2 regions of the Ruminococcus sp. AF17-22AC genome follow, and region 2 is predicted to be linked to the other one. Evidence: riboswitches for the same ligand, from Rfam matches in the RefSeq annotation. Region 2 holds a riboswitch; the other holds the start of a gene.
The links. A riboswitch is a leader RNA that binds a small molecule or an ion and turns the genes downstream of it on or off. The one in region 2 is predicted to bind ZMP and ZTP.

Region 1: linked by a shared signal. The riboswitch ahead of DWW86_RS13290 (IMP cyclohydrolase) and the one ahead of DWW86_RS11865 (formate--tetrahydrofolate ligase) in region 2 are both predicted to bind ZMP and ZTP.

What each region holds. Positions count from the first base shown of each region.
Region 1 is NZ_QRXT01000010.1:74,480-89,945, forward strand. Features, by position in the region: gene DWW86_RS13285 (phosphoribosylaminoimidazolecarboxamide formyltransferase) at 39-1,223, opposite strand; gene DWW86_RS13290 (IMP cyclohydrolase) at 1,240-1,953, opposite strand; ZMP/ZTP riboswitch at 2,041-2,121, opposite strand; gene guaB (IMP dehydrogenase) at 2,174-3,628, opposite strand; gene DWW86_RS13300 (DUF6106 family protein) at 3,697-4,200, opposite strand; gene groL (chaperonin GroEL) at 4,291-5,916, opposite strand; gene groES (co-chaperone GroES) at 6,087-6,371, opposite strand; gene codY (GTP-sensing pleiotropic transcriptional regulator CodY) at 6,623-7,411, opposite strand; gene topA (type I DNA topoisomerase) at 7,542-9,611, opposite strand; gene dprA (DNA-processing protein DprA) at 9,674-10,561, opposite strand; gene DWW86_RS13330 (YifB family Mg chelatase-like AAA ATPase) at 10,628-12,148, opposite strand; gene DWW86_RS13335 (helix-turn-helix domain-containing protein) at 12,403-12,618, shown strand; gene DWW86_RS13340 (YARHG domain-containing protein) at 12,702-13,628, opposite strand; gene DWW86_RS13345 (fructose-1,6-bisphosphatase) at 13,677-15,466, opposite strand, start outside.
Region 2 is NZ_QRXT01000008.1:34,559-50,024, forward strand. Features, by position in the region: gene cyaB (class IV adenylate cyclase) at 1-254, opposite strand, end outside; gene fucO (lactaldehyde reductase) at 634-1,779, opposite strand; gene DWW86_RS11820 (TetR/AcrR family transcriptional regulator C-terminal domain-containing protein) at 2,037-2,624, opposite strand; gene DWW86_RS11825 (aminopeptidase P family protein) at 2,594-4,384, opposite strand; gene DWW86_RS11830 (NanQ anomerase/TabA/YiaL family protein) at 4,739-5,215, opposite strand; gene DWW86_RS11835 (tripartite tricarboxylate transporter permease) at 5,212-6,729, opposite strand; gene DWW86_RS11840 (tripartite tricarboxylate transporter TctB family protein) at 6,742-7,212, opposite strand; gene DWW86_RS11845 (Bug family tripartite tricarboxylate transporter substrate binding protein) at 7,273-8,250, opposite strand; gene DWW86_RS11850 (dihydrodipicolinate synthase family protein) at 8,269-9,189, opposite strand; gene DWW86_RS11855 (sialidase family protein) at 9,212-10,210, opposite strand; gene DWW86_RS11860 (IclR family transcriptional regulator) at 10,370-11,128, opposite strand; gene DWW86_RS11865 (formate--tetrahydrofolate ligase) at 11,503-13,188, opposite strand; ZMP/ZTP riboswitch at 13,256-13,338, opposite strand; gene xylB (xylulokinase) at 13,775-15,232, opposite strand; gene DWW86_RS11880 (L-fucose/L-arabinose isomerase family protein) at 15,397-15,466, opposite strand, start outside.

The DNA.
Region 1 (15,466 bases), on a different contig from region 2:
TGACCGGGTGGTCGTAATATAAATATATACTCTTTTCTTTAATGATGGAACAGTCTGATTCCCGTAAACGCCATCACCATTCCATATTTATTACATGTCGCGATCACATCGTCGTCTCTGACTGATCCGCCTGGCTGTGCAATAAATTCCACACCGCTCTTATGTGCTCTCTCGATATTATCACTGAATGGGAAGAACGCATCAGAACCAAGTGTTACGCCTTTTAACTGATCCAGCCATGCACGTTTTTCTTCTCTTGTAAAGACTTCTGGTTTCTCAGTAAATCTTCTCTCCCATTCTCCATCAGCAAGCACATCCATATATTCCTCACCGATGAAAACATCGATTGCATTGTCTCGCTCTGCTCTGCTGATGCCGTCCTTAAACGGAAGATTCAGCACCTTCGGACTCTGACGAAGGAACCAGTTATCTGCCTTCTGTCCGGCAAGTCTGGTACAATGTACACGTGACTGCTGTCCGGCTCCAACACCGATTGCCTGACCGTCTTTTACGAAGCATACGGAGTTGGACTGTGTATATTTCAGAATAATCAAAGAAATCTTAAGATCACGTTTTGCCTCTTCTGCAAGAGTTTTGTTGTCAGTTACGATATTGGAGATCAGTTCATCGTCAATTGCCAGTTCCTGACGTCCCTGCTCAAAAGTCACACCAAATACCTGTTTGTGTTCCAGCGGTGCCGGTACATAATCAGGATCAATCTCGATCACATTGTAATTTCCTTTTTTCTTCTGTTTCAGGATTTCCAGTGCTTCTTCTGTATATCCCGGTGCGATCACACCATCAGAAACTTCTCTCTTGATCAGCATTGCTGTATCCTTATCACAGACATCCGAAAGCGAAATAAAATCACCGAAAGAGGACATTCTGTCCGCACCTCTTGCTCTTGCATATGCACATGCAAGCGGAGAAAACTCTTTCCAGTTCATATCATCTACCCAGTAGATCTTTGCAAGTGTCTCTGTAAGCGGAAGTCCTACAGAAGCTCCAGCCGGAGAAACATGTTTGAAAGAAGTAGCCGCCGGAAGTCCTGTGGCTTTTTTAAGATCACGTACAAGCTGCCAGCCGTTAAATGCATCAAGAAAATTAATATATCCCGGTTTTCCGGACAGAACTTTGATCGGAAGATCTTTTCCCTCCTCCATGTAGATTCTGGAAGGTTTCTGATTCGGGTTGCATCCGTATTTTAACTGTAATTCATTCATCTTCGTCTGTTCCTCCTTAGTGGTTTTTGTTTACGATCTTTGTTGTATAAGTACCTGTTGCAATATCAATATAACGTACAAACAGAGAAACTTTGTTGTCTTCATTCAGGCTGTTCCAGAGCAGTTCTGTAAATGCCTCTATATCATCTGGAATATCAACCAGTTTCGGTTCTCCTTCAAAGCTCGGAAGCGGATTTCCGTCACATTTGTATGTATGAATGAAACGGCCTTCGCCGGCAACTGCTTTTTCATAAGCGTATGTATAACGGAGACAGGAATCCGGATTTCCATTATCACTTTTCAGAATGGACATCGCATAGCTGTAATTTCCATTCTCAATGTGCATCACACCGGAAATTCGAGGTGTATAATTCGGTCCATCCGGTTCAAATTCACGAGATCTTAAGGACTGCTCAAAAGTAAGCTGTTTGTCCAGCCCTTCATAAATTGTATCGGTCTGATCACCATTTGTCACGATGGTTTTGTTTCCAAGAACACGCACCGGTGCATAAATGATCAGGCTCGGATCTGTCAGCTTAGAAGGATCAAACGCCTGTGTACGGATACCCTCTCCTTCTGTGACAAATACGCGGTTTCTGCTGTTTTCGCTTCTTCCCATGATAAAGTAAGCAGTTACTGCTTTTGTTCCGTCTGCAGAACGTCCGATGATAATTCCGCGTCCCGGATAAGAATTGCTTTTCAGTTCATTTTCCAGTGAGATTTTTTCCATGATCATTCTCCTTTTTTGTACATAATAGAATCGGATGCGCCACCTTGATTTTAAATCGAAAGTAAAGACCGCCTGGTCAGTCTGTTATCAGGCTGCCCAGGCGGTCGGCACATTCACTTACTGCACTCCCTGTAGTTCATCCTACTTCCGCCAGTCATGCAGTCGTTGTCTTCATAATATACTAATTTATTCAGTTTAGCAAGAACAAAAATTTAAACAATTATTCGTCTACGCTGTAGTTTGGAGCTTCTTTTGTGATATGAATATCATGTGGGTGAGATTCTTTCAGGGAAGCTGCGGAGATTTTTACAAATTTGCCGGTTGTCTTCAGTGTTTCGATATCTTCTGCTCCACAGTAACCCATACCGGAACGAAGACCTCCCATAAGCTGGAATACAGTATCCTCCAGATGTCCTTTGTAAGCCACACGGCCTTCTACACCTTCTGGAACAAGTTTCTTCGCATTCTCCTGGAAATAACGGTCTTTACTGCCGTTTTCCATAGCTGCGATAGATCCCATACCGCGGTATACTTTGTATTTACGTCCCTGATAAAGTTCGAATGTTCCCGGGCTCTCATCGCATCCTGCAAAGATGCTTCCCATCATGCAGACATTTGCTCCGGCAGCAATTGCTTTTGTGATATCTCCGGAATATTTGATACCGCCATCTGCGATGACCGGAATACCGTAGCGGTTTGCCACTTCATAACAATCCATAACTGCTGTGATCTGTGGAACACCAATACCTGCAACTACACGTGTGGTACAGATAGAACCAGGTCCGATACCAACCTTAACCGCATCTACGCCAGCATCAATCAGTGCCTTTGTAGCTGCACCGGTTGCAACATTACCTGCAATTACCTGAAGATCCGGATATGCATCCTTGATCTGGCGTACGGCACGGAGAATGTTTTCGGAATGACCATGCGCAGAATCTACTACGATTACGTCAACATTTGCTTTTACTAGAGCATCTACACGTGCAAGCACGTTGGATGTAATACCAACAGCTGCACCGCAGAGCAGACGTCCCTGCTCATCTTTTGCTGCAAGAGGATATTTGATCTGTTTTTCGATATCTTTAATCGTAATCAGACCTTTTAAATTAAAATCGTCATCTACAATGGGTAATTTTTCTTTACGGGATTTGGCAAGGATTTTCTTTGCCTCTTCAAGTGTGATTCCTTCTTTGGCTGTAATCAGTCCCTCAGAAGTCATGCATTCTCCGATTTTCTTTGTGAAATCAGTTTCGAATTTCAGATCTCGGTTGGTAATAATACCTACCAGTTTCTTGCCTTCTGTGATCGGCACACCTGAAATACGGAATTTTGCCATCAGATTGTTGGCATCTTCAAGTGTATGATCTGCGGATAAAAAGAATGGATCAGTAATAACACCGTTCTCAGAACGTTTTACCTTATCTACTTCCTCAGCCTGTGCTTCAATGGACATATTTTTATGAATGATACCGATACCGCCCTGTCTGGCCATTGCAATTGCCATTCTATGCTCAGTAACTGTGTCCATTCCTGCACTCATCATAGGAATGTTCAGCTTGATTTTTTTCGTTAAGTGTGTTGTAACATCTACCTGATTCGGAATTACTTTTGAATATGCCGGAACTAACAGGACGTCATCAAATGTAATGCCTTCACCGATAATTGTACCCATTGCATTTCCTCCCTTGTATTATGTTGTTTTGATTTTGATTCAAAGTGTAACAAAAAAGAACTGAGGTGTCAATCCAAAAAAACTTTGCTCGGAGCTGAATTTTTGATAGCTTTTGCCATCTCATCATCCGGCTCAATGATGATCCGGCTGTTCTCCCCACCGGCTTTCATGATGATTGCAAAGCGTTTGTGTTCCGGATTTCCCGAAGAATAATCCAGTGTTTTCATGCGGCTGTTTCCGTTGTAATAATCCATTTTGTGGGAATTCAGCGGAGCGATCAGATCTGCTTCTGACAGATTCACAGACATCACTTTTTTACGTTTGGACTTTGCCATAACCATGTCAATGTCAAATTCCCCGTTTACAAAAAGATACTCATACTCCAGATCCGTCCGCGGAATCACAAAATAACATGCAACTCCCAGCGCAATTGCCAGAACCAGAAGCAATGGACTGATAAACAGCCCGGCTCCTGCCGCAAGAATGGTCAGCACGATCAACCCGTACTTAACTATTGTATCCTTTGCTGTCGATTCTTTCTTCACCAGAAATTCTGAATAAAGGTCACTCATATCATCTTCTCCTTAAAGGTATTTTAAATAATTTTATCACAAAAAGGGATCAGCGTCTATGACGCCAATCCCTTAATTTTTGTACTTTATTTACATCATGCCGCCCATTCCCGGAGCACCTGCCGGCATAGCCGGAGTATCTTCTTTGATTGTGGCAACTACAGACTCTGTAGTCAGGAGTGTAGAAGCAACACTTGTTGCGTTCTGAAGAGCACTTCTTGTAACCTTAACCGGGTCAAGGATACCAGCACCTACCATATCTACATATTTCTCATTCAGAGCATCGAAACCAATGCCCGGTTCGGATTCTCTTACTTTGTTGATGATAACGGAGCCTTCCAGTCCTGCGTTTGCAGAAATGTGGAATAACGGAGCTTCCAGAGCTTTGAGAATGATGTTCGCACCAGTCTTCTCATCACCTTCCAGAGTTGTGGCAAGCTCAGCAACTTTTTTAGATGCATGGATGTATGCAGATCCGCCACCTGCGATGATTCCTTCTTCTACTGCTGCTCTTGTAGCTGCAAGAGCATCTTCCAGACGAAGTTTTGCTTCTTTCATCTCAGTTTCAGTTGCAGCCCCAACACGGATAACAGCTACGCCACCTGCCAGTTTTGCAAGTCTTTCCTGTAATTTTTCTTTATCAAATTCAGATTTTGTTTCTTCGATCTGTTTACGGATCTGAGCAACACGATCTTCGATTGCTTTCTTGTCACCAAGTCCATCAACGATAACTGTGTTTTCTTTTGCAACTTTAACGGATTTTGCACGTCCAAGCTGAGCCATTGTAGCTTCTTTGAGTTCCAGACCCAGTTCTTCGGAAATTACCTGACCGCCTGTCAGGATTGCGATATCCTGAAGCATTTCTTTTCTTCTGTCACCATATCCCGGAGCCTTAACAGCTACTACCTGGAATGTTCCTCTTAATTTGTTTACAATCAGAGTTGTAAGTGCTTCACCTTCTACATCTTCAGCGATGATGAGAAGTTTTGCACCGGCCTGAACAACCTGCTCCAGTAACGGAAGAATTTCCTGAATGTTACTGATCTTTTTGTCAGTGATCAGGATGTATGGATCTTCAAGGTTTGCTTCCATTTTTTCCATATCTGTGGACATATATGCGGAAATATATCCACGGTCAAACTGCATACCTTCTACAAGATCAAGCTCTGTATGCATGGTCTTGGATTCTTCTACTGTGATAACACCGTCGTTGGACACTTTTTCCATTGCATCTGCAACTAACTGTCCGACTTCTTCATCACTTGCAGAGATAGAAGCAACGTTTGCAATCTGAGCTTTTCCACTGATTTTCTGGCTCATCTCTTTGATTGCATCTACAGCAGTATCTGTTGCTTTTTTCATTCCTTTTCTCAGGATGATCGGATTTGCACCTGCTGCCAGGTTCTTCATTCCTTCATGAACCATTGCCTGCGCAAGTACAGTAGCTGTAGTAGTACCATCACCTGCTACGTCATTTGTTTTGGATGCAACTTCTTTGATAAGCTGTGCACCCATATTTTCGAATCCGTCTTCCAGTTCGATTTCTTTTGCGATTGTAACACCATCGTTTGTGATAAGCGGAGCACCAAACTGTTTGTCAAGTACTACGTTTCTTCCTTTTGGTCCGATTGTTACTCTTACTGTATCTGCAAGTTTGTTTACACCAGCTTCAAGTGCAGCTCTTGCTTCTGCGCCGAATTTAATTTCTTTTGCCATGATGACTGTCCTCCTGAATATTATTCATAACTGTTCAGTACCCTCTCAGTTACGAGTCAAAATGCATTCCAATTCACCTTCGGTGATAGCATTTTGCCTTGTATGTCTCGGGCTTTTGGCCAAAACATGCCAAATCACCTCGCGGGATACTACCTACTGAATGCTTACTACTATTCTACAATTGCCAGAATGTCGCTCTGTTTTACGATAATGTATTCTTCACCGTCAAGTTTTACTTCTGTTCCTGCATATTTGGAATAGATAACTTTGTTTCCTACAGCAACTTCCATCTTCACTTCTTTGCCTTCAACTACTCCACCAGGTCCTACAGCGATAACTTCTGCCTGCTGTGGTTTTTCCTGTGCCTGTCCCGGAAGTACGATACCGGATTTTGTTGTTTCTTCTGCTTCTAACTGTTTTAATACAACTCTGTCACCTAAAGGTACTAATTTCATGATCTATGTCCTCCTTTATTGTTGCCTTTTTATTACTAGCACTCATTTCGCTTGAGTGCTAATCACTGTCCCTATATTATTGAAATTCGTGATTTTGTGCAACTCTTTTTACAGTCATAAATCAATAGGTTTTTATTTATATTCTTTTATTTTCTCTTATTTTCTCTTGTTTTCTCACTTTCTTATTTTAAGCAAAGAAAAACCTCTCCCAAAATGGGAAAGGCTTTTGCTTTTTGTACGACTATATTCATTTATGAAGATTTTTTATTCCTCTGTGCCTTAATCTCTTCCAGTTCATCAAAGATCACTTCATTCAATACTTTAATGTACGTACCCTTCATTCCGGAGGAACGAGATTCGATAACTCCGGCACTTTCAAACTTCCGAAGTGCATTGACAATAACTGATCTCGTAATACCCACACGGTCTGCAATCTTGCTTGCAACCAGAATACCTTCCTCACCATCAAGCTCATCAAAAATATGAATAATTGCCTCCAGCTCGGAGAATGACAGCGTATTAAATGCGGATTTAACGACCTGCTGCTTACGATCCTCTTCTGCATTTTCTTCATGGACTGCACGCATCATTTCCAGACCGACAACGGTCGTGCCATATTCACTGACAATGATATCCTCTATATCATATGGTCTGTCATTTCTGTACATAAATACAGTTCCCAGACGTTCTCCCGCGATATCGATTGGATTGATGATACCATAGCAGCTGCTGTTTACATGTTCAAAGCCAAGTGTCTGAAGATTTACATTTTCTTTTGTAGATAATACGCCCAGAAAACGTTCATTCAACAGGGAATCAATATGTCCGCCTACGTTGTCCTCGATCAGTTCAGTGATTTCTTCGACACCCGGACACAGACTGATTCCAAGCACTTTACCCTTTTTGCTGAGCACCAGAATGTTAGAGCTTAAAGTTTCCATCAGAACCTGACAGATATCATTAAACACAACTTTACTGGAACTGCTGTTGTGCAAAAGTTTATTAATTTTTCTGGTTTTATCCAACAACTGAACGCTCATTACGGCCTCCTTCTCATGTTTTCTCGATGTTTCTGTCTTTATGTTTTAATTTTACACGTTTTATAGCGAAAACACAAGATATTTTTATATTTTTTTCGATTTTGTCCGCATTTTCAGAAAATTTGTATATTTAGTCTTCTTTAGACTTTTGCTCCACATAACCGCAAGTTGTCTCACTGCAGACAATCTTATTTCCTTTTTCGACCATATAGCTTCCACACTTCGGACATTTCTTTGCCGATGGCTTCTGCCATGACATGAAATCGCATTCCGGATTGTCAATGCAACCGTAATATTTACGTCCCTTCTGAGTCTTTTTCAACACGACATCCTTACCGCACTTCGGACATGCCACACCAATCTTTTCATAATATGGCTTGGTGTTTCTGCACTCCGGAAATCCCGGGCACGCAAGAAATCTTCCATGAGGTCCATATTTGATGACCATGTTACGTCCACAGACATCGCATACCTCATCACTGACTTCATCCTGAATCTCAACCTTTTCCAGTTCCTTTTCTGCCGCGTCAACATCTCGCTTCAGATCCGGATAGAAGTTACGCACAACTGTCTTCCACTGAACCGTGCCTTCTTCCACGCAGTCAAGCAGTCCTTCCATCATCGCAGTAAAACGAACATCTACAATACTCGGGAAAGCCTGTTTCATAATATTATTGACAACTTCTCCGAGTTCTGTCACGTAGAGATTTTTCTGTTCTTTAGACACATAACGACGGCTGATGATCGTTGTGATCGTCGGCGCATACGTACTCGGACGTCCGATTCCCTGCTCTTCCAGCGCTTTTACCAGAGATGCTTCCGTATAATGTGCCGGCGGCTGTGTGAAATGCTGTTCCGGCTTTAATTCTGTCAGTTCCAGTTTCATGCCTTTTTCGAGGCTCTGGCTTAATACATTGCCTTTCTGATTATCTTCTTCCTGCACATACACAGACATAAAACCATCAAATACAATCTTTGAAGCCGCAACTGTAAAGGTATATTCTCCTGCTCCGATTTTTACAGATGTTGTCTCATATTTCGCTGCTGACATGCGGCTGGCAGTAAAACGTTTCCAGATAAGCTGATACAGGCGGAACTGATCTCTGGACAAAGACTCTTTGATCATTGCCGGAAGTCTGGTAATATCGGTTGGTCGGATTGCCTCATGCGCATCCTGAATCTTCTGTTCCTTCTTGACAGTCTTACCTGTAGTGGAAACATAGTCGTCTCCATACTGCGCTTCAATATACTCTCTTGCTGCCTGATCTGCTTCCTGTGAGATTCGCGTGGAATCGGTACGCAGATAACTGATCAGACCAACAGTACCACTGCCCTTGATGTCCACACCTTCATACAACTGCTGTGCCAGACGCATAGTTTTCTGAGTGGAAAAGTTTAACGTCTTGGCAGCCTCCTGCTGCAGAGTACTGGTCGTAAACGGAAGCGGTGCATTCTTGGTACGCTCACCCTTTTTAACTTCTGTGATCTCATACTCCGCATTTTCCAGTGCTTTCAGTATTTTATCCATCTCTGCTCTGTTATGGACCGGAAGCTTCTTATCCGTACCGTAGAATTTAGCCTGCAGAGGTTTCTTCTCTCCCTTTATCTTGAACTCGCCGTCAAGACTCCAGTATTCTTCCGGAATAAATGAATTAATCTCCTCTTCTCTGTCACAGATAATACGCAGTGCAACCGACTGTACACGGCCTGCACTTAATCCTCTTTTGACCTTTACCCACAGAAGCGGGCTGATCGTATAACCTACCATTCGGTCAAGCATTCTTCTCGCCTGCTGTGCATCCACAAGATTCAGATCCAGATCGCGTGGCTGCTTGATTGAAGCTTTTACTGCAGTCTTTGTAATCTCATTGAAGGAGATTCGGCGCATTTTAGACGGATCTTCTTTCAGTGCCTGCATCAGATGCCAGGAAATTGCTTCTCCCTCACGGTCAGGGTCAGTTGCGAGATAAATCTTATCTGCTTTTTTGGCAGCCTTTCTGAGATTTGCCAGAAGTTCGCCTTTTCCTCTGATCGTGATGTATTTCGGTTCAAAATCATTCTCTACATCAATACCGAACTGGCTTTTGGGAAAATCCCGCACATGTCCGTTGGATGCCTGTACATCATAGTTACTTCCCAGAAATTTCTTTATAGTTTTTACTTTCGCAGGTGACTCTACTATCACCAGATATTTCGCCATGCTATCTCTCCTACTTATCCATTATTCATAAAAACTTCCGGGAAAATCATCGTCACCCATTGTTATGTTGTCTTTACGTAGTAGTGTCTGCCGACTTCAAGTGCCAGTCCTGACAATGTCAGTTCCAGCAAAAGACTGCCGATTTTTTCCGGCGGAAGTCCTGTTTTCTGAATCAAAAAATCCATAGATTTTGGTCGTAAATCGAGACAACTATACACCAATTTCAAATCGGTTGCAAGCCCTAAGTCATTTTTTGTCTTTATTTTAACAGGATTTTCATACTCTATTCCCATCTCACGGAGCAGGATTTCCGGTGTGTAAGCAATTCCTGCACCATCATAGATCAGTTTATGACATCCCATACTTCTCTCCTCATTGACCGGTCCCGGTACAGCAAAAACTGCCTTGCCCTGATCCAGGGCCCACTGTGCCGTTATCAGGGAACCACTCTTTTCACATGCCTCTACGATCAGAACAAGATCTGCCAGTCCACTGATAATCCGGTTTCTTGCCGGAAAAAAATAATTTCGTGCTTTTGTCCCCGGTGTCTGCTCGCTGATGATTCCTCCACCTGTACGCAGGATACGTTGATACAGCCCTCTGTTGCCTGACGGATAGCAGATATCAGGTCCGTTTCCAAGAACAGCCCAGGTTCCTCCTCTTCCTTCCAGAGCCCCTTTATGTGCCTCCGTGTCGATTCCGTAAGCCATCCCACTAATGACCTGTACTCCCGCCTCACTTAAGTATCTCGCATACCGAAATGCCTGTATACGCCCGTAAGGAGTTGCCGCCCGCGCACCGACAATCGCTGCTGTCGGTTTTTCCGGATCCGGAAAGTTACCTCTGATATATAACTTCTCCGGCATTCCAGTATACTGACGCAATTTTTCCGGATATTCTTTATCCTTCGCCCCTACTTCCCTGATTGGCATTTTTTGAGTTTCTTCCATATAAATATCTCCTCTATACATTATCTCTTTTACCTGATTTTTATTCTGAATGTTTTTAATCATTTTTCAGTTCCAGTATTTTTTGTCAAAGGAACGATACGATAAAGCTTCCCCTAAATGTTCTTTATTGATATTCTCCGAAGCCTCCATATCTGCAATCGTACGTGCCACCTTCAAAATCCTGTGATACGCTCTCACACTGAACGGCATATGCTGAAATGCCATCTTAAGAAGCCTGCCTGCCGAATCATCCAGATGGCAGAATTTTTCGACCTGCTTTCCGCTCATTTCTCCGTTAAACTGAATCTTCTCATCCTTAAAGCGTTCTTTCTGTATCTGCTGTGCTGCTTCTACCCGCATACGTATCTGTTTCGTGTTTTCGCCAATCTTTCCATTGCTCATCCCATCGAAATCTACCGGTGAAACATCTGCACAGAGATCCAGTCTGTCCAGAAGCGGCTGGCTGAGTTTCCCTAGATATTGCCCTACCTGTGCCGGTGTACATCTGCATCGGTTCATATCCGGATAATATCCACAGGGACATGGGTTCATTGCTGCACACAACATAAAATGTGCCGGAAAATCATACGTTCCATAAACACGCGAAATATGGATCACCTTATCTTCCAGTGGCTGACGCAGGATTTCCAGGCTTCTTCTGGAAAACTCCGGCATCTCATCAAGGAACAGTACCCCTCTGTGTGCCAACGTGATTTCTCCCGGACGTGGATTCCTTCCGCCGCCTGCCAGTGCCTGTGCAGAACAGGTATGGTGCGGACTTCGGAAAGGACGTATCCGGATCAGTGGGTCTTCTGCCGGCAGTAATCCGGCAATACTGTAAATTTTCGTCAGTTCCAGTCCTTCTTCTACTGTAAGCTCCGGCATGATTCCCGGAATTCGCCTGGCGATCATCGTCTTACCGGCTCCCGGCGGACCGATCATCAGAAGATTATGAAATCCACTGACAGCAATCTCGACTGCTCTTTTCAGACTTTCCTGTCCATGGATCTCACAAAAATCCACTGCATTTTCCTGTTTCTCTTTTCTTTTGGTCTCCACTGCCTTTTTATAAGAATCCGGTGCACCAACATAGCGGAGCATCTCCTGCAGATTAGATACACCGATCACTTTCATATCAGGGATCAGATGTGCTTCCCTCAGATTATCATACGGAACTACACAGAAACGACACTTTTCTTCCCTTGCCCGAATGATCATCGGCAGGATTCCAGATACCGCATGGATTTCTCCATTCAATCCGATTTCTCCCGCCATCATTACATTTCCCAACTGTGCTGCTGAAAGCACGCCGGCAGCCGCAAGTACAGCCGCTGCCAGTGGAAGATCAAAACCTGCGCCCTCCTTCCTGATATCCGCCGGTGCCAGATTAACGGTGATCCTCTTGGGTGGAAGCGCGATTCCGTTATTCTTAAGGGCTGTACGTACCCGATCCTGTGCTTCTTTTACCTGAGTCGACGGCAGACCGACCATAGTGAAGGAAGGAAGTCCGTCACTTACATCTGCTTCAACCTTTATGAGATGAACTTCCATTCCTGAAATGGCTGCTGAAAAAACACTTGCAAACATAAATCTCCTTTCTGTCTGTAAATGCTCCCGATTTGCATTTTCTTCTCAATGAACCTCATATAAATCTGTATTTTGTTATATCACTCATGGGATTTTAAAGATTTTAGCCCTCCATAAATAAGAGCGGCAAAAAAGATAGATAGAATTTGTATATAAGCCCTCTGTATTTCATTTCATTATAGTCCATTTTGCTCCCAAACGCAATAGCACATTTCGGTCTGTTTTATAATTGCAAAAAAACAGGAGGTGAGCTTATGAAGTTTCAACGTATTCAGGATCTTCGTGTAGATTCTGACCTTTCTCAGCGACAGCTTGGTGAAATTCTGCATATCAGTCAGCGTTCCTATTCTCATTATGAAACAGGCTCACGTGGCATTCCGATTGAAATGCTCATCCGCCTTGCTGACTATTATGACACAACGATTGATTATCTTGTAGGTCGTACCGACAACAAAGCACCTGTAAAATAGTCATTTCTGTTTCATCAACGAAAAAAAGAGGAAGCCATCCCGATTGGATTGCTTCCTCTTTTTCATTATAAAATCAAAATTTCTCAGTTTCCTTCACTTGCTTTTTGATCTTCCCACTGCTGGATTTTATTAATATTTGCGATTTCATACTCATTAAAAACAGAACCCTGTTCTGCATCAAAAGTCTCCGGATCTATCGTTCCCTGATACCAGGATTTGCTGTTAAAATAGTCCGCAATATAATCCGTCACGAACTGTCTTCCATGACGCGCATAAATCTCATTTTTTGCAAGCTCCAACTGATCTGAGGTATAGTTGGAAATTTCTTCATCTGTAAGATAACGGCTGCTACTCTCCGGGAAGAAATATTCCCCACTCTCCGCGGTGACCTGTGGCTGCTCTTCTGAAGGTGTCGGTGTAGCCGTCGGTTCCGGCGGGTTGATCACGACCTGATTTCTGCTCATGATACAGCTTACATTCGGATACACGGAAGATACCGGCTCTGCTGTAGTCACTCTCAGATAAAGCTGCCCATTATCAAATGTCAGATTACCTGACGCTGAGTTTCCCGCTGAATCACCGAAGGAAAACGCCGCTGCATTGCCGGCAACTTCTGCAGTTATATCCGCAGATACTGCCTGTGTCTGTCCTGCATCCGTCTGATAAAAACTAAATGATACGGTATCCTGACTGATATTGTAAATATTGATTGTTACAAGGCCATCTGTACTGTACCAGTAATCCCAGAAATTATCCGGATTAAACGTAACTCTCTGCTCCGGAACCGGAGTAGGTGTAGCCGTTGGTCTCGGCGTCGGACTTGGAGACGGTATCGCTGTAGGCTCTGCCGTTGGTGTCAGTTTTGCCGCATTTTCAATTGCTTCCTTTTTTTGCTTCGCTTCTCTCGCACTTCTCTGAAAGCTTGCCAGAAGAAGTGCCGCTGCCGCAAACATAATAAAGATCGATATCAGGATAATCAGCAGCATTTTCAGCCTGTTTTTTCTTCTCATTGGTACCACCTCTGTTTCAGTCTTACCTGTTGTGTTTCTTATTTCTGTCTATTTCTTTTCTTTTATGTATCCCTTACGATATGCATCCAAAAGCTGCATAAGTTCTTCAATACGCTCCCGCAGTGCCTTTCCGGTATCAGTGTCACCCACCAGGCGTCTCTTTGACGTATAATGTACGGACACTCTGTTTGATACGATGTCGCTTTCTTTTGAAACGGCATCTTCCTTGGATGTAAACGGTTCATGTGCACTTAAGATCAGCCCGTAAGAGTTGTAAATCAGAGTATAACCTGCAATTCCGGTCACCTTCTGATATGCCTTGCAGAAGCCGCCGTCAATAACGATCACCTTGCCATTGCATTTTACCGGGCTTTCTCCCTCTCCCTGATGTACCGGTACGTGACCATTGATAATATGTCCGTGCTCCGGAGAAAGGTCGAATTCCTGAAGCAGCGTATCCACTACTTTTTCATCTTCAAGCAGATGATAGTATGCACCTTTCGTCTCTTTGTGTGTTTCTTTATCTGCTATAAAATATCTCTCAAATGTGGTCATCTTATCCTTGCCAAATAATGGTGACGACGGACTTGCCCAGATAAACCAGAGAATATCCATCCCTTTTCGCTGTTCCATACTGTCCACTGCAAAAAATGCTCTTCTTACATAAGTCTCAAGTATGTCATACAGTTCACGCCCTTTGTATTTCTTTCCGTAAATCTGGATTTCTTTCAGGCTTCCATCCTCGTTCAACGGAATACATCCATGGAAAAGCAGATTTCCATTATATATCTTGTACAGGCCGCCTTTATCCAGAAGCAGGCGCATATGTTTCTGAAGTTTTTCGCAGTTGCGGAAAGCTGTTTCCATACGTTCTATCACATCACGCTCTCCTGCTGTCAGCTCATATGGATGTTTCCAGTCAATCGTCGGGAATTCTGTATCCAGCATCGGATATTCCTTTCCGTCCGGAAGCGTCACAGTTCCCTTCACCGGATCGATCCTGTGAAGCAGACAACGGTCTTCCATATGGAATTCCCTGTGTCTTCGGATAAGCTGTCCCTCCAGCTTGAACTGAATGATAGAAATCGCTTTGTGCATCTTCTGGCCGAGTTCTTTTTCCAGTGCATTATAATTAGAAGTACCTTTCATCTCAAAAGCACTGCACGGATCATCTTTGTAAACTTCCATGGAAAAGGTTGCAAGCGGCAGCATATTGATTCCATAACCGTCCTCAAGAATGTCAAGATTGCCATAACGAATGCTGTTGCGAAGTACCGTCGCAATGCATGCCCGCTGTCCCACAGCTGCTCCCATCCATACAACATCATGATTTCCCCACTGGATATCAAGGGAGTGATATTTCATCAGACGGTCCATAATAAAATGCGGTCCCGGTCCACGGTCAAAAATATCCCCGAGAATATGAAGATGATCCACAACAAGACGCTGGATCAATTCTGCAAGTGCAATGATAAAATTCTCTGCACGTCCGATCTGAATGATCGTATTTACAATTGAATCATAATACGCTTCTTTATCAAGAACCTCCGCCTTTTCCGTGATCAGTTCCTCGATCACATAAGCATAATCCGGCGGCAGGGCTTTACGTACCTTGGATCGTGTATATTTCGATGCCGTCGTCTTGCAGACTTCGATCAGTCGGTACAATGTAATCTTGTACCAGTTTTCCATATCATCTTCTGTTTTTTTGACCAGCTGTATTTTTTCTTTTGGATAGTAGATCAAAGTTGCCAGCGCTTTCTTATCGCTGTTGCTCAGGGTATGCCCAAATACATCATCTATTTTCTTTCGGACTGCACCGGAGCCATTTCGGAGCA
Region 2 (15,466 bases):
TGTCTGGTCATGGAAATATTATCCATTTTTGCCCCCTTGTATGTAATGGCTGCACTCCTCTTGCCTGTCATTCGATTCTCCGTACTGCGTACACGAAAAGCCTCATCCAAAGCGGCAAAATCATGATGATCTGACGTATAATAAGTATCCGATTCCAGAACAAGATCTGCCCTCACAAAACCCGTTTCTTCCAGAACCCTCTCTATATCTGTCCTGCTGTTTATCTTTAGTTTAATCTCAACTTCTACACTCATATTTGCTCCTGCTCCTTACATTAAAATACTGTCCGATTACCAGTTATTTTCTGTTACTTCCAGCCACTGATATGGATTTCTTTTTACTTAATATATCACAAGTTCATATCAAACACATCTGAAACCTGACACATAATTCTAATATCCATCCGTTCCCCCAATAGTATGTCATTTCGCAGGAAAGCCTTGCCTTACCATCTTCCCAGACTCAAAAATCCAATAAAAAAGAGGAACCCTTCATACGAAAATCTCCCCTCCTGAAACACCAGGAGATATTTTCAAAGGATTCCCCATACAACAAAATTTCTTATCCACACCCAGCCCAGGGTGTGCAGAGGGACGGGCGACGTCCCTTTGCGGTTTTATATGATTCTTTAAATCACATAATCTTTCTGAACAGATCTTTCAGATCTTCCACACTGGCATCTTTCGGGTTGCCCGGTGCGCATGCATCAGCGTGTGCAGATTCTGCAAGGAACTGAAGATCTTCTTCTTTAATTGCTTCCAGTTTTGTCGGAATTCCTACATCAACAGAAAGCTTTCTGACTGCATCGATTGCAGCTTTTCTGTACTCTTCCTGTGTCATGGAATCTACATCTTTGACACCCATAGCACGGGCGATTTCACGGTACTTTTCACCTGTACATTCCTGATTATATTCCATAACGATCGGGAGCATCATTGCGCATGCAACACCATGTGGTGTATCATAAACAGCACCCAGAGTATGTGCCATGGAATGTGCGATTCCAAGGCCTACATTTGAGAATCCCATACCTGCAATATACTGTCCAAGTGCCATTCCCTCACGGCCTTCTTTTGTGTTTTCTACTGCACCGCGAAGAGATTTGGAAATCAGTTCGATTGCTTTCAGATGGAACATATCTGTCATTTCCCATGCAGCTTTTGTGGTATAGCCTTCGATTGCATGTGTCAGTGCATCCATACCTGTAGAAGCGGTCAGACCCTTAGGCATAGAAGACATCATTTCCGGATCAACTACTGCGATGATCGGCATATCATGTGGGTCAACACATACGAATTTACGTTTTCTTTCTACATCAGTGATAACATAGTTGATGGTAACTTCTGCAGCAGTTCCTGCTGTTGTCGGAACTGCAATGATCGGTACACAAGGTTTCTTTGTCGGTGCAGTGCCTTCCAGACTTCTTACATCTTCAAATTCCGGATTCGCAATGATAATTCCGATTGCTTTTGCTGTGTCCATGGAAGATCCGCCACCGATTGCAACGATATAATCTGCACCGGATTTCTTAAATGCAGCTACACCATTCTGTATATTCTGGATTGTCGGGTTTGCCTTAATATCTGAGTAAATTTCATATTCCAGGCCATCTTTTTCAAGGACATCTGTTACCTTACTTGTAACATTAAATTTAATCAGATCCGGGTCGGAACATACAAAAGCTTTCTTAAATGCATGTGCTTTTGCCTCGTTTGCGATCTCAGCGATTGCGCCTGCTCCGTGATAAGAAGTTCCATTCAAATTGATTCTGTTTGCCATGATTAAACATTCCTTTCTTACTTGTCTGCACATTGTCTTTTGCATCTGTACAGCATTATTTGCTTGGACTTTGTCATTATATTAACAATGCATCCATAAAAAAGAAAGTTACAAAATCCGTTGAGTGTAACGTTTCCTGTAACTTTCGTGATTTGTTCCAAATTTATATATTCATGTTCAGTAAAAATGACAGTGTATTTTCTATATAGCGTCTGTTTGTTCAATAAAATCCCTTTATTTACGGGATTTTTGTAATGTCAATTTAAAATTTCAAGATCCACAAAAACCTCTGCAAGTTTTCCCGGCATACCGTCAACCACTGTCTGAGCAAGTTCCTCCGGTGTACATGTCAACTCTCCTGTCACCCATCTGATCGTCATATAGATCGAGCTTTGGCAGTACATTTCCAAAAGATAATGAATGTTTTCTCCGGCTTTTTTGCCACTTTTTTCACAAATCAGATTTTCATAAAATTCTAGAATCAATTCAAAATCATGCTGTCTGAGAGAGTTCTGTTCATCATAGCGAAATGCCGCAGCAAAAAATGTCTGCTCTTCCTGAATATAAGTAAACTTCTTCACAAGCGCATCGTAAACTGTTTTTCCCTGTCCCATATGCTCAAAAGATTTTGCCAAAAGCTTGTCAAAATACCAGTTGATCAGATCATATTTATCCAGAAAATTTCTGTAAAAAGTCTGCCTGGTAAGCCCACATTCTTCCGTAATCTGCTTTACAGTAATGTTTTCTACCGGAGTGGATTTCATACATTCTTTCATTGCTCTTGCAAGCCGATATTTTGTTTTTTCTCCCTTGGTCAGATCTCTCTGGTTGCCTGTTTCAGCCATTCTTTTTCATCCTCATTTAAGTATGGTGTGATTGTCTCATACACTTTGCGATGGTAATCATTTAATAGTTTTCTTTCATGGTCAGACATCTGTTTCGGATCAATTCCATCCAGATCAAACGGTACCATTGTCAGTGTTTCGAAGCGCATAAACTGTCCGAAAGAAGTCTTTTCTGCTTTCCGGCAGAGTACAAGATTCTCGTGACGGATTCCAAATTCTCCCTCCAGATAATAGCCCGGTTCATCAGAAGTAAGCATACCTTCTTCCAGTATCGGTGCCGGATGATCCGGGAGATTTTTCCAGCGAAAACCATTCGGTCCTTCATGTACATTTAAAAGGTAACCAACACCATGTCCGGTGCCATGATTATAGTCCTCTCCCAGTTCCCAGAGTGGTCCACGCGCAAGATAATCGAAATTTAATCCGGTACATCCATACTTAAATTTCGCAGCTGCCAGATTCAGATTTCCACGCAGAACCGCGGTAAAATATTTCTTTTCTTTATTGCTGACCGGACCAAGAACTATCGTTCTTGTAATGTCTGTCGTTCCTTCCAGATAATGTCCGCCCGTATCTGCAAGTACCATTCCTTTCGCCTCAAGCGGAATATCCGTCTCCTTTGTTGCACTGTAATGCACAATAGCAGCGTGTGTTCCATATGCAATAATCGGGTCAAAACTGTCCCCGAGAAAATGCTCCTGTTCGCTTCGGAATTGATAGAGTTTTTCCGCCGCACTCAATTCTGTGATTGTCTCTTTTTCCACATTTGTTTTCAGCCAGTGAATGAATTTAGTAACCGCAACACCATCTTTGATGTGTGCGAGTCTCTCATTTTCCATCTCTGTAAAGTTCTTGACAGCTTTCGGAAGAAGTGTCAGATTTACCTCATCCAAAATCACCGCATCTGCCGGAATATTGCTCACAAGACGGCTGTTGACACCGGATTTGGAGAGAAAGATTCTGCTGCCGGACGGTATCGCCTGCACGTAAGAATAGACTTCATTATATGGATAAATTTTCACTCCGTCAGCTTCCAGATTCTCACAGATTTTCTGCGCAAAGGCACTGACATTTGCATATAACCGAAGCTCGGTATCTGTCATGATCAGATAAGAAAGCACCACCGGGCAACAGTGAATATCATTGCCTCGGATATTCAAAAGCCACGCAATATCATCCAGTGAAGTCAGTACAAAAACGTCTGCATTTTTTGCTTTCATCTGCTCGCGGATCTTTGCAATTTTATCTGCTCTTGTCTCACCGGCCCACTTTACATCAAGCTCCATCACCGGTTCACATGAAAGTGCCGGACGGTCTTTCCAGATTTCCCCGATCAGATCATCATCCACCGAAAAACTAATGTCTTTTTCTCCCAGAAGCTGCTGCAATTCTTCCGCTTCTTTCGCACTTACTGTACGTCCGTCAAATCCCAGACACATCTTCTGTTCCAGTTTTTCTTTCAGAAATTCATGGACGGTCGGAACTCCCGGTTCCCCGGATTTAAACAGTTCGATCGTACTTCCCTTAAGCTGATCTGCCGCCTGAATAAAGTATCTGCCATCCGTCCAGAGTCCTGCCATATCCTTCATGATAACCGCTGTTCCTGCCGAACCCGTAAAACCTGTAATATATTTTCTGCATTTAAAATAATCACCCACATATTCCGAACCGTGGAAATCATCCGTCGGAACCAGATATGCATCGACTCCTTTTTCTTTCATAAGAATACGAAGAGCTTCCAGCCTTTCTTTTACTGTCATAACCTACGCCTCCCGCCTGATAATCTGTAAATCTGTAATCCATGTTAAACAGATTCTTTCTGTTTGTCAACTAAGGGAGCTGCCCTTATACCCCGTCAGGGGACCTCGCCGGTCCCCTGACAACCCCTGGGCGTAAATATAAAGATTTCTTCTTTTACCTAAATATGTAAACATACAAAAAGTACCAGAACACCCTATCTATGTGTGGAGAAGGGTATCCTGGTACTCTGACATTCTATTGGTTTAATTGAATTAATTCTTGCTTTGCGTGGCCTGGTGGGGTGCGCGAGGGGAGAGCGGCCTTCGCAACTGTGAGCGCCCTCCCCTCGCACAAGGTTTTACCTGATTGCCAAATCATTGGCGGGCTGACGGGCAGTCCCCGGCAATCTTAAATACGATCTTTCGGACATTCTGCTTTTCTTTATTTTTTATGCAGGGCATATGTGCATCCTGCGGTGCATAATATCCGAATGTTCCTTCTGTAAGAAGATTGAACCCGTGATCCTCTGCTTTTTTGTAAAACAGAATGTCCTGAACCGGCGTCCTGTCTTCTTCCACCTCCAGTTCATCTGCAAAATCCACATAAATACGCTCTTCGCCTTCTTCCATAAACTGAAGATCCGCATATTTTCTGTGCGCTTCCATTCGGGCATCGTCGTTATCTTTTGTCTCATAAGTCTGCACCAGAGCAAACAGCTTCTCACCATCCAGCTCATAGCGTCCTTCCGCAAGATGCTCACTTTTGTCCTGTTTTATAAAATCTCTTATGAGTTTTCCGTATTCTGCAAATTCTCTGTATCTGTCAAGATTTTCTATTTTATCAAAAATCATGCTCCTGTCTCCTGTTTTGGTTTGTCCTTGCCAAAAAGTTTCTTTACAACAGGTCCGAGTACCGGCGACAGAAGGGAAATTGCTGCCAGTGCAAGGAAAACTGCGCAAATCGGGTGAGTCAGGAAAATGGAGAAGTTTCCGTCACTCATGGTAAGGGCGCCTCTGAAGTTTGTTTCTGCCAGTGCTCCAAGAATGATACCAATTACGATTGCAGACATGGAAAACTCTGTCTTATTCATAAAGTATCCGAGGAAGCCACAGAATACCATTACAAATACATCGTTCATGGAATTGTTATAAGCATAGGCACCAACAAAAGTAAGAGTAAAAATAACAGGGAGCAGGATCTCTTTTGGAATATTTACAACCTTGACAAATACTCTGATCAGAGAGAATCCCATAAGACCCATAACTGCGTTTGCAAGAAGAAGGCCGATAAAAATTGCATATACAGAGCTTGCCTGCTCTTTAAAAAGCAGCGGTCCAGGCTGCATTCCCTGAACCATCAATGCTCCAAGCATGATTGCAGTCGCACCATCACCGGGAATACCAAGTGTCAGCATCGGGATCATTGCACCACCGGATACGGAGTTGTTTCCGGCCTCCGGAGCAACGATACCTTCCGGTTCACCATTGCCAAAATTGTCTTTATATTTTGACCATCTCTTTGCCTGATCATAAGAAACAAACGAAGCGATGTCACCACCTGTTCCAGGTACACATCCAATAAAGGTTCCGATAATAGAGGAACGGAGAAGTGTTACAAACACTCTCTTAAGATCCTCCCATGTAGGAAATACTCTGGTAAGTTTTACATCTGTTTTTACATATTTTTCTTTATAACAGTCCTCCACGCTCTGAAGAACCTGAGAAAAAGCAAACAGTCCGATCAGAATCGGTACAAAAGAAATACCGCCCAGAAGATATGTAGAACCAAAAGCAAAACGCACAGAACCGCTCAGATTATCAATTCCAATAGTTGCGATAAACAGTCCGATGAATCCTCCCAAAAGACCTTTTAAGATAGATCCTGAAGAAACACTGGTGATGATGCTAAGTCCGAATACTGCAAGTGCAAAGTACTCTGGTTTTGAAAATTTCAGTGCCACAGATGCAAGCATTGGAGAAAAGATGATCAGGCAGATTGCACTGAAAATTCCTCCAAATGTGGAACCAAACGTAGATAAACCAAGTGCCCGTCCCGGCTGCTTCAATTTCGTTGCCATCGGATATCCGTCCAGGGTGGTTGCTACAGATGCCGGTGTGCCCGGTGTTTTCAAAAGGATTGCCGAAATGGATCCTCCGTATATCGCTCCACAGTATATACCAAGGAGCATCAGGATTCCACCGACTCCCTGGAACGCAAACGTAAGTGGAAACAAAAGCGCAATACCCATGTTTACAGAAAGTCCCGGCATTGCTCCGATCAGGATACCTGCACCGGTTCCGAAAATAAGGCCTGCCAGATTGCCTATCGTAAATACATTGCCAAGTGCTACTAAAATGTCAGACATTCTTCTACCTCCTTATCTCATAAATATCGGTGCCGGCAGAGAAATATTCAGAAGCATGCCGAACAGAATATAAACAGCTGCCAGTGTAATAATCGTTGTAAGAGCAATCTTCTTTACGCTCCGTACTTCCATCAGATACATCAGTGCCGGAATGAACAACAGTGCACCAATATAAAATCCGAGAAAATACAGCACCACACAGAACAGAACAATAATTCCAAAAAGGATATAAACTCTGATATTTGCCGGTGTTGAGATTGTAAATGTCTTTGCTTCAAGTTTTTCTTTATTTTTAATCGTTGAAATCAGTAGGCATACTGAAAAAACAATGATCAGAATGCCAAGCATCATCGGCCAGAATCCGGCTCCCGGATCACCTTCGCCAATTTTTATTTTAAGTGACGAAGCCAGCGCCACAACACCCACACCGACCAAAAGCATGATCACAGAAATTATATAATTTGCTTTTTTCATGTTTCCCATTTTATTTGCCTCCTATGACGCAGACAGAAGGATTTTCCTCCTGCCTGCATGACAGTCCGTTTATTCAGTCTCAATATCTTTTAAGAGATCTTCATACATTGCATAGTCATCTTCCATCATCTTCTGGCAGTCATCTCCAATGATGCACTGTGGATCAATACCCTGTTTTTCGAAGTATTCTTTGAATTCATCACTTTCGCAGGTTGTCTTTGCTGCATCTCTCAGCTGCGTCAGAATTTCTTCAGGTGTATCTTTCGGAGCTACAAGACTTGCCCATGCACGGATCACCAGATCATGTCCCAATTCTTTGAAAGTAGGAACATCTGGATAAATGCTGGAACGTTCTTCAGACATAACACCAAGAATCTTCATCTCTCCAGCATCTACCTGTGACTTATAGCTGGACGGATCAGCGATCGTTGCATCAATATGTCCGCCGGTAAGTGCCGCAGCAATATCTGCGGAACCATTCGGATAAGGAATATGTTTCAGTTCCACACCAAATTCTTTTTCAAAACTTACTGCTGCCACATGCCAGATAGCTCCCATACCGGAGTTTCCTACCTGAACGGTACCAGGATTTTCTTTGCAGTATGCTGCAAAATCATCAACGGAATCATATGGTGCATCCGCTGGTACGATCAGTGCTGCCGGTGCTGCGATCGGTGCACAAATTGCTGCATAATCTTCCGGTGTTACCTGGCATTTATCCTGCCATGGGAACATTGCCAGCTCAACAGTTACCATTCCAAGTGTATATCCGTCTGCTTTTGCTGCTGAGGTTTCTACCATACCGGTAACACCGCCGCCGTCCGGTTTGTTGGTTGCTACAAAATTAGCTCCATCAAGATTTTCTTTCATGTACTGAAGAAGACCTCTTGCTGCGGTATCAGTTCCACCACCTGCTGCTTTCGGAATGATAACAGAAATATCTTTGCCCGGATACTTGTCTGATCCACCTGCACTTCCACATCCTGCCATTGTCGTTACTGCCATTGCTCCTGCGAGTACCAGTGCTGCTACTTTTTTACACTCCATAATTTTTTCCTCCCTTGATTATCCCACAATCTTTTGTTCTACACGTTTTGTAAGTTCATTAAGATCTCTTACTTCTTCTTTAAATGTTTCTGTCAGCCCCGATTTATCTTTTGTTCTGCTGTTCAGTGTCACATGAAGACCTTCCACCTCAGAAAGATGATATTTTGCATTTACAGGATAATACTGCCTCTCTATCAGCGATGCAATCGTCAGGAATTCAGAAACTTCTTTTGCTTTTTCTTCTTTATAGTGTTCGCAGAGCCATGTGTAAAGCTGCGGATGGAAATTATCCATAACTCCGCAGAAACCGGCTGCTCCTTCCCGCATAGATTCAAGCAATGTCGTTGTATTTGCGTTGTACAGTTTCAGATTGGATCCTTCGATAACTTCCAGCTTCTTTCGGATCTGTGCAATATCACAGCAGGTATCTTTCAGGAAATAAAATCTTCCTGTAGATGCACACCAGGAAATAGTTTCCGGTGTAAGCAGTCTCTTGTACGGATACGGACACTCATAAAAGCCAAGCGGAACATTCGGATCCATGTTGTCCAGAATTTTTTTGCAGTTTTCGATCCACACAGAATCATCTTCATCTTCTTTTGCCAGACGGTTGGTGATCAGAATTACTGCATCTACTCCTGTTTTTGCGATTTCATTAAGCTCTGTAATCTGATCTTCAATCTTGTCTGATACATGTCCGGATGCAATGACAGGAACTCTTCCTGCCGCAAACTCCACAGTTTTGGCTGCGTATTTTACTCTCTCATCAAGAGACAGGTAAAACATTTCGCTTGACTGACATACGGCAAACATTCCGGAAACACCGTTTTTGATGTACCAGTCCACCAGTTCTTTCAGGCCATCATAGTCAATTTTGTTGTCCTCTGTAAACGGAGTCAGCATAACCGGCCATGAACCTCCCGGGAAACGATTTTCCATTTTTTCTTCCTCCTCTTTCCTGTTATTTTCTAATCTTCCAAAAGGCTATATTTTTCCTTTTGTATGTGTATGTGATATATAAAAAATCTTCATCCTGAATAATAGCCGGGTATGCAAATTCGCCCTCACCTGTACTCAGATCTCTGATTTTTTCCCATGTCTTTCCATCGTCTTTTGAAACTACAAGAGAAATCGGTGTTCTATCTCCCCAGTTTACTCCAATCGGATTATATACAAGAAATAATTTTCCATCTTTGGAACGTATCATGTCGATTCCACTGTTGTTATTCGGAAGTTCCGTGGCATAAGCTTCCGTCCAAGTATCCCCTCCGTCTTTGGAGTCGCTCCGGTAGATCATTCCTTCAGTACTTCGAAGAAGCATGTGCACCTGATCCGGGATACTTTCCCATAAAGTTGGCTGAATCACACCTCTTCCATAAAAAGACTGCTCACTTACCGGAATGGAACTGTCATCTTTTCCGACTGTTCGCTCTCCACTCTTATACTCCAGCTGACTGATTTCAACTTCCTGTGATTTATTCCATGTTTTTCCATCATCATCGGAACGATCCACAAATGCTTTCCAAATTCCCTGTTCAGTAGATCCCGGTGCCAGGATTCTTCCGCTTTTCAGACGGATCGGTTTGTTTCTCACCGGTCCTCTGCCTCCCTGATCTCCCGGAACCAGTTCTTTTTCTTCTCCAAAAGTTTCTCCGTTGTCTTCAGAAACCCGGTACATGGTCCGCCATTTACTTATTTCATTTCCTACTTTGTAAAAAATGATGATCTTCTTTTCATCAACCCGGAACAACACCGGATTCCAGTGTGCTTCCTCGGACTGTGCCAGAATTTTCGGTTCTTCAAAATGTTCTTCATTTCCCCTGGTGAACCAGATTGCCACATCACCGTTTCCTTCTTTTGTCCCACCAAACCAGGCTGCAAGAAATCTGTCCGGTCCGATTTTCAGTAATGTGGAAGCATGACACATGTCTGTGGGACACTTTTCCATAATCAGTTTCATTTCATCCTCCCTTATCTTAGTTCGTTCTGTATTTCAGAACATCGTTCTGTTATATAGATATTTTTTTGTGAACGCGAATAGCTCACGTTCACATTTATAATAATTTCTGCTGTTTATAAAAGTGTCTGTTATCTATATATTCTTTCTTAACAAGTATTTTCAGGATAAACGATTCTCGATCTTCGCCACATATTTCTTGATCAACAATGCCCATTCCTGAATCTGGTCATCTGTAAAATGAACTGCAAGACCGCTGACACTGATCGCTGCATATAGCTTATGAGTCTTGTCAAAAATAGGCATTGCCACACATTTCACCCCAAACTCATGCTCCATGTCATCGATTGCATATCCTCTCTGCCTTGTTGCCTCAAGCTCTGCTCTAAGCTGAACCGGATCGGAAATCGTATGATCTGTATAGACAGTAAGGGTTTTCTGAAGATATTCATTTATTTCTTCTTCCGAAAGATTTGCAAGCATTGCTTTACCGATTCCGGTACAATGCATATCAGCTCTCTCACCCAGAATAGAACGCATCAGATTGACAGACTCAGCCGGATAAGTTGCTTCCAGATATACAACCTCTCCATCATGAGGAATGGCAAGATATACTCTTTCATTTGTAAAATTGGCAAGTTCCTGCATATATGGCATTGCTATCTTGATAATGGAAAAAGTTTCTTCCATTGCCCTGCTCAATGCAAAAACCTGCATTCCCAGTTTATATCGCTCTGTCTCTTCATCCTTCTCCAGATAATCCATTGCCTTCAGTGTCGTCAGAATATCATAAACATTACTCTTGTACAGACCAAGACGGTCGCTGATCTCTGTGACACCCCAGGTAGGCTTTACCAAAAAACAATTCAGAACATCCAGTGCTTTTTTTAATGACTTAACTTTGATCTCATCCTGATCCATTGACGTTCTCCCGCTGTTGTTCTGTATTTCAGAACTTTGTTATAAATTATTTTGTAACTAAAGAATAGCACATTTATATTATAATAACAATTGGACAAAATTCATATATTTATTTTCAGTTTTTCATGCAAAAATGCCAAATATGAGAACTATGTAAAAATACAAAAAGTACCAGAACACCCTGTCTATGTGTGGAGGAGGGTATCCTGGTACTCTGACATTCTATTGGTTTAATTAAATTAATTTCTTTTAGCGTGGCCCGGTGGGGTGCGCGAGGGGAGAGCGGCCTTCGCAACTGTGAGCGCCCTCCCCTCGCACAAGGTTTTACCTGATTGCCAAATCATTGACGGTTTGCAAGGAAGTTCCTTATATTTTTAGAAAAGTCCCGTAATCTTTCCAGTCTCATCTACGTCGATTCTCTCTGCAGCTGGTACTTTCGGCAGTCCTGGCATGGTCATGATCTCGCCAGTCAGGGCTACAATGAATCCTGCGCCTGCGGAAATCTTCAGGTTACGTACTGTAACTTCGAAGTCTGTCGGTGCACCGAGTTTTGTCTGATCATCTGTCAGGCTGTACTGTGTCTTAGCAACGCAGATCGGGCAGTTGCCGAAACCAAGAGCCTCAAGCTGTTTTGCCTGTTTCTGGGCATTTGCTGTAAGTACAACTCTCTTGCCACCGTAGATTTTCTGTACGATCTGGTTCAGTTTGTCCTCGATGGAGCCTTCCAGTTCATAGGAATAAGTAAAGTCGTTTGGCTCTTCAACCAGACGCAGAACTTCTTCTGCAAGTTTGATTCCGCCTTCGCCGCCTTTTGCCCATACTTCAGAAAGAGCAACGTTTACGCCGAGTTCTTTACACTTAGACTCTACAAAGTCAAGCTCTGCCTTGGTATCTGTCGGGAATGCATTGATAGCAACTACACAAGGAAGTTTATATACATTCTTGATGTTGCTTACATGTTTCAGAAGGTTCGGGATACCTTTTTCCAGTGCTTCCAGATTTTCGTTGTTGAGGTCAGCTTTTGCTACACCACCGTTGTATTTCAGGGCACGTACAGTTGCTACGATAACAACAGCGTTCGGGTGCAGATCTGCCATACGACACTTGATGTCGAGGAATTTTTCAGCACCAAGGTCTGCACCAAAGCCTGCCTCTGTGATCGCATAATCAGCAAGCTTCAGAGCCATCTTTGTTGCTGTTACGGAGTTACATCCGTGTGCGATATTTGCGAATGGTCCGCCATGTACGATTGCCGGAACGTGTTCCAGTGTCTGAACAAGGTTTGGTTTCAGGGCATCTTTCAGAAGTGCAGTCATAGCACCTTCTGCATGAAGGTCACCTGCTGTTACCGGTTTCTGCTCTGCAACTTTACCATATGTGTATCCGATGATGATTCTGGAAAGTCTTTCCTTCAGGTCTTTGATGTCACTTGCAAGGCAAAGGACTGCCATGATCTCGGATGCAACAGTAATGTCATATCCGTCTTCACGAGGCATACCATTTGTCTTTCCGCCGAGGCCGTCTACTACGTTACGGAGCTGACGGTCATTCATATCCACACATCTTCTCCATGTGATCTTTCTCGGGTCAATGTTCAGTGCATTGCCCTGGAAGATATGGTTGTCGATCATTGCAGCAAGAAGGTTGTTGGCTGCACCGATTGCATGGAAGTCACCTGTGAAATGAAGGTTGATATCTTCCATCGGAACTACCTGTGCATAACCGCCGCCTGCTGCTCCACCCTTTACACCGAATACCGGTCCGAGGGATGGCTCACGGAGAGCTACCATTACGTTTTTGCCGAGTTTCTGCATACCATCTGCAAGACCTACGGTTGTTGTGGTCTTTCCTTCACCTGCCGGTGTCGGGTTGATTGCAGTTACAAGGATCAGTTTACCATCCTTTTTGTCACTTTCTTTCAGAAGATTGTAATCAATTTTTGCTTTGTATTTTCCGTACTGCTCCAGATATTTGTCATCAATACCTGCTTTTTCTGCAATCTCTGTGATTGGAAGCATTTCGCACTCCTGTGCAATTTCGATGTCACTTTTGAATCCCATAATTGTCTCCTTTCTGTAGGCGCCGCGTCACTTTTTAGTTAAAAAAAGCAGTATCCGAGGTTTCCTCAAATACTGCCCAGACGGTCGGCTCTGCAAATCTCTGATTCCCATGTGGTGATTTCCACTGCTCCGCCAGTCATCAGAGATTCTTTTAAATTGTTGAGACAATTTTATCATAAAGACTTTAGTTCGTCAAGAAATTATCAAAATTATTCTTTTCTTTTCGCAAAAGTACAAAAAAATCAAAATAAATTTTGTATATTTTGCACATAGAATCAAGGACTCTATATACTCTATGCAAAGGGGACCTCGCCGGTCCCCTCTGCACACCCCTGGGCTTTTTTACTCCTCCCAGGTTATCTATGTATGTAAACATACAAAAAGTACCAGAATCCCCGATCTCCGTATGGAGAAAGTTATTCTGGTACTCTATCATTCTATTGATTAACTCTAACTTTTATTTTGTTTCAGCGGGGCCAAAAAGGGGGAGTCTGAGGGGGAGCTTCGGCCTTTCGCAACTCCGAGATGCTCCCCCTCAGGGGTTTTCTTAGGTTGTCAAACCATTGACGGTTGTTAAGGAAGGACCTTAAAAAAGTGGTCTCAAGGCAGGGTATAACTCCTTGAATTTCTGGTAACGTTCCTCGTACTTCGCCACAAGTTCTTCTTCCGGCTCTACGGTATCTACGACATGCGCCATCTTTTTACCAATCGTTTCAACATCCGGATAAGCTCCGCATCCAACGGCCGCAAGCATTGCGCCACCCATGGACGGGCCTTCTTCTACTTCCAGTACATCGACTTTCAGGTTCATAACATTTGCAATGATTTTCTTCCACAGAGGGCTCTTTGCACCACCGCCGCAGATCTTTGTACGCTCAATCTTAATACCAAGTTTTCTTGCAACTTCCAGAGAATCACGGAGACCGAAAGCCACACCTTCCAGAACAGCCTGTGTCATATCAGCTCTTGTGCTGTCCATGGACATTCCGAAGAAGACACCTCTTGCATCCGGATTATTATGCGGAGATCTTTCTCCCATCAGATACGGAAGGAAGAATACATTGTTTTCACCAAGTTTCTGAATCGGTGCCTGCTCCGCTGCGAAATCTTTTGTCTGAAGAATTTCTTCTGCCCACCATTTGTTGCAGGAAGCCGCACTCAGCATACATCCCATCAGATGATAACTTCCGTCTGCATGGCAGAAAGAATGCAGTGCATTGTTTTCGTCAACACCAAAGTTTTTACTGGAAATAAAGATAGTTCCGGAAGTACCAAGAGAAATATTACACTGTCCGTCACCAACAGTTCCTGTTCCGACAGCAGCTGCCGCATTGTCACCGGCACCTGCTACAACTTTAACGTCTGCTGAGAAACCAAGCTCTTCTGCCACTTCCGGTTTCAGTGTACCGACAACTTCCCAACTCTCATACAGCTTTGGAAGCTGTTCTTCTTTTACATCACAGATTTCCATCATTTCTTTTGACCAGCAGCGATTCTTCACATCAAGAAGAAGCATACCGGATGCATCAGAAACATCTGTGCAGAAAGATCCGGAAAGTCTGTATGCCAGATAATCTTTCGGAAGCATGATCTTTGCGATCTTTGCAAATTTATCAGGCTCGTTTTTCTTCATCCAGAGGATCTTCGGAGCTGTAAATCCTGCAAATGCAATGTTTGCTGTGTATGCAGATAATTTATCTTTACCGATCTCATTGTTGAGATATTCTGTTTCTTTCTGGGAACGTCCGTCATTCCAGAGAATTGCCGGGCGGATCACCTGATCATTTTCGTCCAATGTTACCAGCCCGTGCATCTGTCCGCCAAAACCGATTCCGGCTACCAGAGAGCGGTCAATTCCTTCTGTCAGTTCTTTCATTCCCTCAACACTCTGGGTAAACCAGTCTTCCGGATTCTGTTCTGACCAGCCCGGATGCGGGAAAAACAATGGGTATTCTTTTGATACGATATTACAGATCTTTCCGGATTCTTCCATCAGAAGAAGTTTTACTGCGGAAGTACCAAGGTCAACGCCGATATAATACATGTTTCCTCCTAACTGTGCACTCCATCATATGTATAAAACTCATGCACATTCTGTTTGCGATTGCTATTAATTTTTTATCTTTATTTTTCTTTTTGCCAAGACATCCCAGGAAAACTCCCGGGATGCCTGTATTGTTTTATTTTGTTATAGTCAGAATGTGTAGATTAACCCCATGGATTTTCTGTCGGATATCTTACACCTGCCGGCTGGTTGTAACCAATCTTCTTTACGTCC